DNA from 2 places in the Companilactobacillus sp. genome. Region 2 is predicted to be linked to the other one. Evidence: predicted binding sites of a transcription regulator. Region 2 holds the regulator's gene; the other holds the start of a gene.
What was found. The regulator LexA, encoded in region 2, represses DNA repair genes until DNA is damaged. The targets are predictions, from matches to a motif close to CNAACANNTGTTNG.

Region 1 (6,428 bases), 230 kb from region 2:
CGGATCAAGAATAAATGATCCATTAGAATAACGGTCAGCATCGCTATGGGCTGAGAAATCAATTGCAATATCTTTGTTTTGATCAGTGATCACGTGTAATTCGATATCCGGATTAGTCTTTGTGATCAATTTAATTCTATGTGGCGAGCGTTTCAATTCCCGCAATGTCAATACTCCTCGACGAGCGCGGCTAGTAATCGGGATCTCTGAAAGCTTCATCTGCTTGTATGATCCACGTTGAGTCAGTAGTGCAATCTTATCGTTAGTATCATCAGAATCAGCAATAAAGTAACCTGCAACTTTGTCGTCAGTTTTAAGACTCACGAATTTAACGCCGACAGCTTTACTACCAACAACTGGTATTTCGCTCAATGGGAAGGCTGAAGCATAAGAATGTTCTGTAAAGACAAACAACAGTTTTCGTTCGGCTTCTTCTGGAGCAATGTAATCCACATCGATAACGCTAGTTTCAGGATCTTTAAGTTTGATGTATCGACTTGCCCGAGACTTATAAGTTCTTCCTGGCAAGAGATCTTGGAAGTCAACTTGTTTAACATAGTTGTCATTTGTACCTGTGACAAATGTTCCTGTCTCTTTCAAGTCCTTAAAGATAAATGCCTTGAGTACTGATTCGTCATTAGCCAATCCTACTTCTTGCGATAAATGAGAACCAGTATCTTTCCAGCGACTATCATCGAGCTCAAAAATCTGACGATAAATCAAATTACCTTTATCTGTGAAAATAAAAATATGATTCAACGTGTTAGCTTCAACATCCAAAACTGGATAATCTTCGTCTTTTAGACCATTATCTGATGGATCAGAAGCCATAAATGATCGTTGACTACTACGTTTAACGTAGCCGTCGTGACTGACCAAGACGCGGACGTCCTCACTAGCAACCATGACTTTAGTGTCGACCTTGATCTCATCAACTTTCGCTTCGATCTTCGTGCGACGGTCATCAGCGTAATTATTTTTAACTTCCAGCAATTCCTTTTTGATGACTTTCATCAAAGTTGAATGGTTGTTGATGATCTTATCCAACTTGTTGATCAATGCAGTAAGTTCTTTGTTTTCTTTTTCAAGCTCAGTTACGTCGGTATTCGTTAAACGATAAAGTTGTAGAGATACGATAGCTTCAGCTTGAGGCTCAGTAAATTGATATTCCTTCACCAAATTGTTCTTGGCGTCAGACTTATTTTTGCTGGCACGAATCGTTTTGATGACTTGATCTAAGATCGACAGAGCCTTGATCAGACCTTCAACGATGTGCAAACGTTTCTTAGCTTTATCAAGGTCAAATTTCGAACGACGTAAAACAACGTCTTCTTGATGCTTGATGTATTCTGTCAGCATTTGTACCAAACCGACTTGTTGTGGTCTCATGTCAGCAATCGCAACCATGTTGAAGTTATAAGAGATCTGCAAGTCAGTGTTTTTCAATAAATAATTCAAAATTCCTTGTGCATCGACATCTCGTTTAAGTTCGACTACGATCGACAATCCTTGACGATCACTTTCATCACGAACTTCAGCGATTCCATCGACTTTTTTGAGAACACGCACTTCGTCCATTTTTTTGACCAGCACAGCCTTGTTGACTTCATATGGGATCTCAGTGATCACGATCTGAGACTTGTGTCCACGTAATTCTTGAATTGATGTTTTCGATTTCAAAAATACTTTGCCACGACCGGTTTCATAAGCTTCCTTGATTCCACTGGCACCTTGCAAAATACCTCCAGTCGGAAAATCAGGACCTTTAACGATCTGCATCAAATCTTCTAACGTTGCATCGGGGTCATCAATCAATTTGACTGTTGCATCAATTACTTCGCCTAAATTATGCGGTGGGATTTCTGTAGCATATCCAGCTGAAATGCCAGTAGCTCCATTAACTAATAAATTAGGAAAACGAGCTGGTAATACCTTTGGTTCTTTTTCGGTATCGTCAAAATTCCATTCTTCATCAACGGTGCCCTTATTGATATCTCGTAACATTTCAGCAGAAATTTTACTTAAACGGGCTTCAGTATAACGCATTGCGGCGGGTGGATCACCATCCATCGAACCATTATTTCCGTGCATTTCGATCAATGGTGCACGTAACTTCCAATCTTGGGAAAGTCTGACCATTGCTTCGTAAATAGATGAATCACCATGGGGATGAAAATTACCCATGACGTTACCAACACCCTTAGCGGATTTTCTGAATCCCTTGTCGTAAGTGTTGCCATCTAAAAACATTGAGTACAAAATTCTTCTTTGTACTGGTTTTAATCCATCACGAATGTCCGGCAAGGCACGTTCTTGAATGATGGACTTTGAATATCTCTCAAAACGATCCCCCATAATTTTTTCTAATGGGATGTCTTGGATCTTAGGAGAATTATTTGCCAATATGTATCACCTATTCCTTGTTCAATAAATCATCAACGATCTTGCTGTCCATGTGATCAGTGTCATCGACTTTTTCCAAAATGTTGTCGCCCTCTTCAGTACCGTTAAAGCGGACATTCTTCTCGATCCAATCACGTCTAGGCTTAACTTTATCACCCATCAAAGTCGTTACTCGACGTTCAGCTAAAGCAGCATCGTCGATATTGACTCTGATCAAGATCCTAGATTCTGGATCCATAGTTGTTTGCCATAATTGATCGGCATTCATCTCGCCTAATCCCTTAAATCGTTGTAAGTCGTAACCTTTACCGACCTCTTTAATTGTCTTAGTCAATTCTTCTGGCGTCCAAGCATACTTGATTTGTGTCTTTGCTCCGCGACCCTTTTGAACTTTATAAAGCGGTGGCAGTGCAATGTAAACATGTCCAGCCTCAACTAATGGACGCATGTAACGATAAAAGAAGGTCAACAATAAAATTTGAATATGCGATCCATCGTCATCGGCATCGGTCATAATAATGACTTTATCGTAATTTCGGTCTTCTAATTTGAAGTCAGCACCAACACCTGCACCAATCGTGTAGATCATGGTGTTGATCTCTTCATTTTTATAAATATCTTCCAGCTTGGCTTTTTGAGTATTCAAGACTTTACCACGCAGTGGTAAAATTGCTTGAAATTTTCGATCTCGACCTTGCTTTGCAGAACCTCCGGCAGAGTCACCCTCGACTAAAAAGAGCTCGTTTTTATCGGAGTTTTTAGACTGTGCAGGTGTAAGCTTTCCAGAAAGTAAACCGTCAGTCTTTTTGTTTTTCTTTCCATTTCTGGTCGATTCACGTGCTTTTCTGGCCGCATTACGTGCCTCACGCGCCTTGAGAGCCTTTTTAACTAATGTTTGGGCCTGTTCCCCATTCTCCATCAAATAAAAGCTCATCTGCTCGTATACGAGCTGATCAACGGCGGAACGAGCTTGAGGTGTTCCCAGTTTTCCTTTAGTCTGACCTTCGAATTGGAGAATCTCTTCGGGAATACGCACAGAAATAATAGCAGAGAGTCCTTCACGGACATCGCTACCTTCAAGATTCTTGCTATTTTCCTTGAGCAAACCAACTTTGCGCGCATAGTCGTTAAAGGCTTTTGTCAGACCGGATTTCATTCCGGCTTCATGCGTCCCGCCATCAGCAGTCCGAACGTTGTTTACAAATGAAATAATATTCTCGGAATAGCCATCATTGTATTGGCCGGAGAATTCAATCTCAATTCCAGAATTTTCACCTTCAACGTAGAAAATTCCACCAAGCGTATCCTTATCCTCGTTCAAATATTTAACAAAGGATTGAATTCCATCTTCGTAGTGGAAAATTTCTTCACGAGGTTCCTCGCCACGTTTGTCAGTGATTGTGAATTTAACGCCCTTGAGTAGAAAAGCTGATTCACGCAGACGTTCAGCTAGAGTGTCAAAATTAAATTTAGTCGTTTGAAAAATTGAGGCATCAGGTTTGAAGCTGATAGTTGTTCCACTATCCTCTTTAGTCTTGCCAGTCATTTTAAGGGTGCCAACTGGATGGCCACCATTTTCAAAACGTTCCTGATAAACTTTGTGATCACGAACGACCCGAACAGTCATCCATTCAGACAAAGCATTAACAACTGAAGAACCAACACCATGTAGTCCACCAGAGGTCTTGTAACTATTCTCTGAGAATTTTCCTCCGGCATGAAGGACCGTCAGGATAACCTCGATGGTTGGTTTACCTGAAGAATGCATCCCTGTAGGCATTCCACGACCGTGGTCTACTACTGTGATACTTCCATCAGCGTTGATAGTGACATTGATTTCCTTACCAAATCCTGAAAGAGCCTCATCGACAGCATTGTCGACGATCTCATAGACAAGATGATGCAAGCCGCGTCCATCGGTCGAACCGATATACATACCTGGACGCTTACGAACCGCTTCAAGTCCTTCAAGGATTTGAATTGAAGAATCATCATAAGATGATTTAGGCATTTAAATCATTCCTTTTTCAATAAGCTTAATAACAGTGTTTAATTATAGCATGGATCTGCAAATGTAAAGCAAACATATGTTCATTTTTAATTTCTTATTTTTTATTAATATTCCAGAATTTCCTAATTTATTTTCCAAAAAAGGGTATTATGTTCATTAATGGTTTAATTAGTTTCCAGGATGTACACTTTAGATAAATAAGAAATGAGAGCGTGATTCTATGTTTTTAACTAAACTCTTTATTTGTATAATTCTAGCATACCTGATTGGATCTTTTCCGACCGCTTACATTGTTGGAAAAGTATTCTTCCACAAAAATATTTTTGATTATGGCAGCGGAAATGTTGGAACGACCAATGCCTATCGAGTATTTGGACCGATTGCCGGAACGGTAGTACTGTTTGTCGATATTCTCAAAGGAACCTTGGGAGCATTCTTACCCATCTTCATCGGTTTAGATCGTCCTTGGATGTTGTTTGTGGGATTATTTGCAGTCATTGGCCATGTCTTTTCAATTTTCTTGAAATTCAAGGGTGGCAAGGCTGTGGCAACTAGCGCCGGAATTTTATTAGCCTATAGCCCGATCCCCTTCATAATTTGCTTTTTATGTTTTGCATTGATCGTTTACATTACTAGCATGGTCAGTGTTGCCAGCTTGGTAACTATCGTTGTATTTACTGTTTCATCGCTGTTCATGCACGATTGGATCTTAACTTCCGTGGCCTGCGTGGTCACGGTGATCATTTATGTCAAACATATTCCAAACATCAAGCGACTTCTCAAAGGAAAAGAAAATTTAGTTTCAATTGGATTAGCCTATAAGCGACAGCAACGTAAAGAACAAGAAAAAGACGACCACTAGTTGGTCGTCTTTTTCTGTTATTTAAATGAAATGCTGTAATAAGCTTCAAATGTTTGTTCTGGATCTAAAGTGTTAATACCGTATTTGTTGACTAGTTGATGGTCAGTGTCGATCTTGTCAGCAATGCCCCACCAAGGTTCAATACAAACAAAATCGCCCTTTTCAGGATACTGCGACCAAATGCCAACAAATTTAGCATTTCCGGTATCCAATTGAATTTTTTTATCAGTCAGATCACTTTTAATAGTGATAACTGAAGGTTGGCTCAGACTATAAATGATTGCATCATCGACAAAAGCATCATGAGTTAAAGTAAAATCTTGGTCCTCAACTCTTTGTTCCTGGCTTAGATCAATATTGCTGTCCTTTAAAGCGATTCTCGAACGAGTCTCCTTCGGGTCCAATTCAATCTTAAAGTCCGAATACTGCAAACCTTTGACGAATGGCACTGAAAATCCAGGATGTGCACCAATAGCGAAATACATTTTTTCAGCAGTATCTTTATTCTCTACAATATAGCTGATCTGCAGAGTATCCTTCACCAATTGATAAATTATTTGCAATTTAAAATGGAATGGATAAATCGACAACGTCTCTTCGTCATCGTTTAATTCCAAGACCAACTTATTATCATTTTGAGATGCCAGTGAAAAATCACGATCTCGAGCAAATCCATGCTGCGACATTTCAAATTTTTGATCATTGTAGTAGTAATGATCGCCCTTCAAACGACCAACAATGGGAAATAATACTGGCGCATGACGGTTCCAGATCTCAGGATCAGCCTGCCAAATATATTCATTTTGAGCTTGGTCTTGAATGCTAATGATCTCAGCACCAGCTGATTTTACTTGAATCTTTAAAAAATCATTTTGGACAGTGTATGTTTCCATCATCTTCACCTCTAAAGGATATAACGTGAAAGATCTTTGTCTGAAACAATCTTACCAACTTGTTCTTTGACATATTCACGAGTAATTGTAATGTCGCCCATTTGCATGTCAGGGCCTTCATATAAAATGTCACTCAGAATCTTTTCAAGAACAGTTGAAAGTCTTCTGGCACCGATATTTTGGTTAGTATTATTAAGATCAAATGCTACCTTAGCAATTTCTTCAACGGCCTCTTTAGTAAAGATCAAATTGATACCGT
Region 2 (6,428 bases):
CCCAAATGGGATCATTTTGTATTTGTAGTTTAGAAAGTTCAATATTGTCAGTCAAAATCGTGATGTGACCCATTTTACGATTATGCTTGGCCTCCGCCTTGCCATAATCGTGAAAATACCAATCAACATGTTTAGTGATTGCATCTTTTGCAGGTTGCAAGTGTTGTCCCAATAAATTGACCATGATAGCTGATTCAAACAACTTCACCTTTGGCATTTCCCAGCCGCAGACACCTAAGATATGAGTATCAAATTGCGACACGTTACAAGCTTCAATAGTTAAATGTCCAGAGTTATGTGGACGTGGAGCAATTTCATTAACATAAACCTGGTGTTTAGTATCAATGAAAAATTCAACGCACATTGTACCAACAAGATTTAAACCTGAAGCAATTTTGGCAGCGATTTGATAACATTCTTGTTCTGTTTCTGCTTTGATAAAAGCTGGACAATTACTGATGTGAAGAATGTTGTTTCGATGTTCATTTTCGATCACTGGAAAAACCGATTGTTCGCCATTTGAATTTCCTGATATTACAACGGAGACTTCTTTTAGAAGATCAATTTGAGCTTCTAAGATACAAGTTCCGCTAGTCAATAATTCTTGAACGTCATTTTCAGAAAACGAATTGTCTTCAATTCTTAATTGACCTTTACCGTCGTATCCACCTTCAACTGTTTTGAGGATTGCAGGGATTCCTACTGACTCGATTGCACTTGTAAATTCAGAATACGAGTTGACAATTGCGTGTTTGACAACAGGAAATCCATTATCTTCCAAAAAGCTTTTTTCACGGATGCGATTCTGCGTCACGATCAACGCCTTAGTACCTTGTGGCACATCGGTATATTTCTTGACTTCGCTGATGGTTTCTGCATCAACATTTTCAAATTCGTATGTCAACACATCGCACTTTTTGGCTAATTTGATCAATCCTGATAAATCATCATAACTGCTGACAATTTGTCCGTCTGATACTTGAGCTGCTGGACAATTCGGTGTTGGATCTAGTATCAATACCTTAAATCCTTTTTCTTTGGCAGAAGCGGCCATCATTTGTCCTAATTGACCCCCACCGATGATTCCAATGGTCTCACCTGGTAAATGAATTTTATTCAAACTGTTGCCCACTTTCGATTGATTTTTGATGCATATCTTCGCGATATTTTGTTAGTGCTTGTGCATAATCATCATTAGTTAGTGCACAAATTTTTGTAGCCATTAAGGCAGCGTTAGTTGCACCGGCTTTCCCGATTGCCATTGTTGCGACTGGAACTCCACCAGGCATTTGCACAATAGATAAAAGAGAATCCATTCCGCTAAGTGCCTTGGACTGAACGGGTACGCCAATTACTGGCAAATTAGTTGTTGCTGCTACCATTCCTGGTAAATGAGCTGCACCTCCAGCACCAGCAATGATCACATTAAAGCCTTCATCGCAAGCATTTGTACCAAAGTCGATCATTTCTTGAGGCATACGATGAGCCGAGATAACCTTGACCGAATAAGAAACCCCTAATTCCTTCAAAGTATCGATCGTAAATTGCATAGTTGATAGGTCAGAAATTGAACCCATAATAATCGCTACATCTTTCATAAGTCATCTTCTTCCTTTAAGCATATTTAAAGTCTACCAAGTTTAATTTGGATTTTCAACAAATTAACGTATGATATTCGTTATTTTATGAATATAGTTCGTTAATTACTGCTTATAATTTAATATGAAATATATTATATATATATAGTTCGTATTTTAATGGTATATTTCAAAGGGTACAAAAAAATCCCGATACGAAATTTTCGTATCGGGATATAAAATGATTAATTATTTTTCTTTTGTTGTGCTTTCATAGAAGCCATAACTTGATTAAGTTTCTTTTGTGATGGCTTTTGTCCCATTTGAGACATCATTTGTTTGATCATATCAGCACTGATAGGTGGATTGTCTTGGAAATATTTCTTCATATACCATCTTGCAACGAAGAATCCAATAACTACACCAACCAAAATACCAATAACGGCAGCGATTATTATAGGCCACATATGCTATTCACCCTTTCCATACCAGTTAATATTACATTAATTTATATATAAATAAAAGTCTAATCGTCTCTGAGACCCTTTTCTCTTTGAATACGGCGAACCTTTTCAGGAGTCACTTCTTCACCCTTTTTATCGAAGACTCTCATATTCTCAATTTGAGTCTTAAATTCAGCCCTGAAATTCTCCAGGTATTCTTTACGAAGAGCACGTTGCTCCTCTTCTTCTTCTTTTGTGATTGTTCCAGCTTTAGCCTTGTGGGCCAAGTCATTTAGTTTCGCAATCAGTGTTTCTTGTTTTGTCATATTATTCACTCCAATAACCGAACACTTGTTTGAATTATATCATGCGGTTTGATACAATCTAAATAAGATATTAACAATGAGGTGTTCTAATGTCAAAAAACGAAGGATCAAAACAAACTCAGATTCTAGAGTGCATTCATGACTATTTGGATGAACATGGATATCCACCAACAGTTCGAGAAATCTGTGAAGCAGTTGATCTTTCATCAACTTCTACTGTTCATGGCCACTTATCTCGTTTAGAGAAAAAAGGATACATCCAACGTGACCCTACTAAGCCACGTGCACTCGAATTAACCATTGCTGGTTTGAATTTGATTGGAATTAAATCAAAGGAGATACCTATTATTGGTACTGTTGCTGCTGGTCAACCAATCTCAGCTGAACATGACTTTGAAGGTACTTTCCCACTACCACCTGATTTAACAAGAGATTCTGGTGAATTATTCATGTTGAAGATCCATGGTGATAGTATGATAAATGTCGGTATTTTGGATGGAGATCAAGTAATTGTCCACGAACAAAATACTGCAAATAATGGTGAGATCGTCATTGCAATGACGGAAGATATTGAGGCAACGTGCAAGCGTTTCTTCGCCGAAAGCGGACATTTCCGTCTTCAACCAGAAAACGATACTATGGATCCAATTATCTTGGAAAACGTTGAAGTCGTTGGTAAAGTCGTTGGTCTCTATCGTCCACAAATTTTTTAACATTTGAACAAAAAAAGAAGACTTGCAAATGCAAGTCTTCTTTTTATTATGTCCTGATTAGATATCACGACGACGTTCTTTAATACGAGCTGCTTTACCAGTACGATCACGTAGATAGTAAAGTTTAGCACGACGTACACTACCATATCTAACAACGTCGATCTTTTCAACACGAGGTGTGTTAAGTGGGAATGTTCTTTCAACACCAACACCACTTGACATCTTACGTACAGTATATGTAGCTTGGATACCTGTACCATGTTTCTTGATTACAACGCCTTCAAACAACTGAATACGTTCACGAGAACCTTCAACAACCTTAGCATGAACACGTACTGTGTCACCAGGGCGGAAGTCTGGAATATCTGAACGAAGTTGTTCCTTAGTAATTTCTTGAATTAATGGTTTCATTAATCTGTCTCCCTATCCGACACTCATGCATATCTTGATAATACACAGCGGAACATCGTTGATTGTGTTTAAACACTTATAATATATTACATTATTTACATTGTAATGTAAACTACATTTCTGAACGAATTTCACGAAGAAGCTTTTTCTCTTCGTCATTTAATTCAATTGTTTTTAGTAAGTCTGGTCGACGTTCAAGCGTCTTTTTCAGAGCTTGTTTTAAACGCCAAACTCGAATTTTTTCGTGATTGCCACTAGTTAATACTTCAGGTACCTTTTTACCGCGGAAATCAGCTGGACGCGTGTATTGCGGATATTCTAACAATCCATGTGAAAACGAATCCTCATCTGCTGACACATTATTTCCTAAAACTCCGGGAACAAATCGCATCGTTGCATCGATCATACTCATTGTTGGGAGTTCTCCACCTGTCAGAACGTAGTCTCCAATTGAAACTTCATCAGTTACTAAATCTTTGATTCGTTCATCAAAACCTTCATAGTGCCCACAGATGAACACTAAGTGGTCTTCTTTTGCAAAGGACTGAGCCATTTTGGCGTCAAATGTTTTCCCTGCTGGATCTAATAAAATGACTCTTTTCTTGCCGGGGTTCTCATTGTCTAGATAGCTCATTGCATCATAGATTGGTTGAGCTTGAAGCAGCATCCCTGCTCCACCGCCATAAGGAGCATCATCAACGTGATTTTGTTTATCAGTGGTAAAGTCGCGAAAATCGACCACCTGTAAATTGAGTAGCCCCTTTTCTTGAGCTTTGCCAATTACAGATTCGTTAAGGGCATCAAACATTTTTGGAAAAATACTTAAGACTGATATATCCATTAGTCGATCAACCCATCCGGAATATCGACAGTAACCTGTTTATTTTCCAAATCTATTTTTTTAACGACGTCCTCAATGTAAGGTACTAAAACTTCATCATACTTGGGGCCCTTTACTACCCAAACATCATTTGGTCCTAATTCCATTATCTCGGTGATCTTGCCAATCTCGCCCAAGTTAGGGTCAATAACTGTTAAACCAACGATTTGGCTGTAAAGAAATTCACCCTCGGCTAATTTGGGTGTGATTTCGTCTGTTGTAAACAATTGATCATTCTTGAATTGTTCAACATCATTGATATTGTCGTATCCCTTGAATTTCAACAAAATGAAATTCTTGTGAGCACGAGAAGATTCAACTGTAAATTCTTGTTGTCCAGATTGTGTCTTGATGATCAACTTTGAACCTGGTTTGAATCTCTCTTTAGGAAAGTCCGTAATCGAAACTACGCGAACCTCACCTTTAATACCATGTGTGTTAACTATCTTACCAACTCGGTAAAGTTTGTCTGACATTTAATTCTCCATTTAAAAAGAAAAGGGATCGTGATAAAAGCAAGTTTTATCTGATCCCAATATCTTAATTATTTTGAAAATTTGCTTTCATGATATTTTTGCATTAAACCATGTTTTTTAAGCAAGTTACGAACTGTATCTGAAGGTTGTGCACCTTTTTGTAACCAGTCCATGATCTTGTCATCTTCTAGTTTAAGTTCTTCAGGTTGTGAAATTGGGTTGTAGTAACCAACTTGTTCGATGAAGCGGCCATCACGTGGTGAACGTGAATCTGCAACAACGATTCTGTAGAAAGGTCTTAATTTACTACCCATGCGTTTCATTCTGATTTTAACTGACATTGTGTTTCCTCCTAAAAATTCTTAACTTTGTTAGTATACACAAAAAAAGGTAACGTGTAAAGAAAAAAACTTTACACATTACCTTTTTATTTACTCTTGAATCGTTTAACTTTCTTGAGACGCTTTTTCTTGTTCTTCTTTTGTTTACGGACCATGGAATGCATCGCCATTTTTCCAAGACGACCTTGAACGCCATTACCCATTAACTGGTCCATGCCGTTCATGTTTCCTTTACTCATTTGCTTCATCATATCTTGTGATTGCTTGAATTGCTTGATCATTCGATTGACTTCTTGGACCGAACGACCGGAACCTGCAGCAATTCTTCGTCTTCTTGAAGGATTGAGCAATTTAGGGTCTTCGCGTTCTTGTGGAGTCATCGAATAAACAATTGCCTTAAGATGGGCAATATCTTTTTCATCAACATTGATGTTTGCTAAGGCAGGATTATTGGCCATACCAGGGATCATCTTCATGATCTCATCAAGTGGACCCATCTTTTGGATCTGATCCATTTGATCGATAAAGTCATTAAAATCAAAGCTGTTCTCTTTGATCTTTTGTGCCATATCTTCAGCTTGTTTTTGATCATAATCTTGTTGAGCTTTTTCGATCAACGTCAACATGTCACCCATGCCTAAGATACGGTTAGCCATTCTATCTGGGTGGAAGACATCTAGTTGATCTAATTTTTCACCTTGTCCGATAAACTTGATTGGCTTACCAGTGACTGCACGAATTGAAAGTGCAGCACCACCACGAGTATCACCATCTAATTTTGTGAGGACAACGCCAGTGATATCCAATTGTTCATCAAAACCATGGGCAACCTTAGCGGCAACTTGACCAGTCATTGAATCAGCAACGAATAAAATTTCGTTTGGCTGTGCCAATTCCTTAATACGTTTAAGTTCGTCCATCAATTGTTCATCAATTTCCAAACGACCAGCAGTATCAATGATCACGTAATCATTTTTATTTTCATGAGCTTGGGCAAGACCATTCTTGACGATCTCAACTGGATCTTTATCAGTACCCTCTTGATAAACAGGTACATCCAGTTGCTTACCAATAGTTTGTAGCTGTTCGATAGCAGCTGGACGATAAACGTCTCCAGCGATAAATAATGGACGAGCCTTATCATTATCCATCAATCTTTTTGCTAACTTACCAGCTGTAGTAGTTTTACCAGCACCTTGAAGACCAACCATCATAATGATTGTTGGAATATGTGGGGCCTTGTTTAAAGGTACTGCTTCTG

Region 1: the regulator LexA is predicted to act here: its motif matches at 4,484-4,497, upstream of parE (DNA topoisomerase IV subunit B).

The regions. Positions count from the first base shown of each region.
Region 1 is NZ_JAKVLR010000001.1:401,213-407,640, forward strand. It holds gene parC (DNA topoisomerase IV subunit A) at 1-2,403, opposite strand, end outside; gene parE (DNA topoisomerase IV subunit B) at 2,414-4,414, opposite strand; gene plsY (glycerol-3-phosphate 1-O-acyltransferase PlsY) at 4,635-5,276, shown strand; gene LKF16_RS02065 (aldose 1-epimerase family protein) at 5,294-6,172, opposite strand; gene hslU (ATP-dependent protease ATPase subunit HslU) at 6,181-6,428, opposite strand, start outside.
Region 2 is NZ_JAKVLR010000001.1:169,872-176,299, reverse strand. It holds gene purK (5-(carboxyamino)imidazole ribonucleotide synthase) at 1-1,120, opposite strand, end outside; gene purE (5-(carboxyamino)imidazole ribonucleotide mutase) at 1,113-1,598, opposite strand; gene LKF16_RS00885 (YneF family protein) at 1,823-2,044, opposite strand; gene LKF16_RS00880 (DUF896 domain-containing protein) at 2,104-2,346, opposite strand; gene lexA (transcriptional repressor LexA) at 2,436-3,059, shown strand; gene rplS (50S ribosomal protein L19) at 3,117-3,470, opposite strand; gene trmD (tRNA (guanosine(37)-N1)-methyltransferase TrmD) at 3,583-4,311, opposite strand; gene rimM (ribosome maturation factor RimM) at 4,311-4,826, opposite strand; gene rpsP (30S ribosomal protein S16) at 4,895-5,167, opposite strand; gene ffh (signal recognition particle protein) at 5,254-6,428, opposite strand, start outside.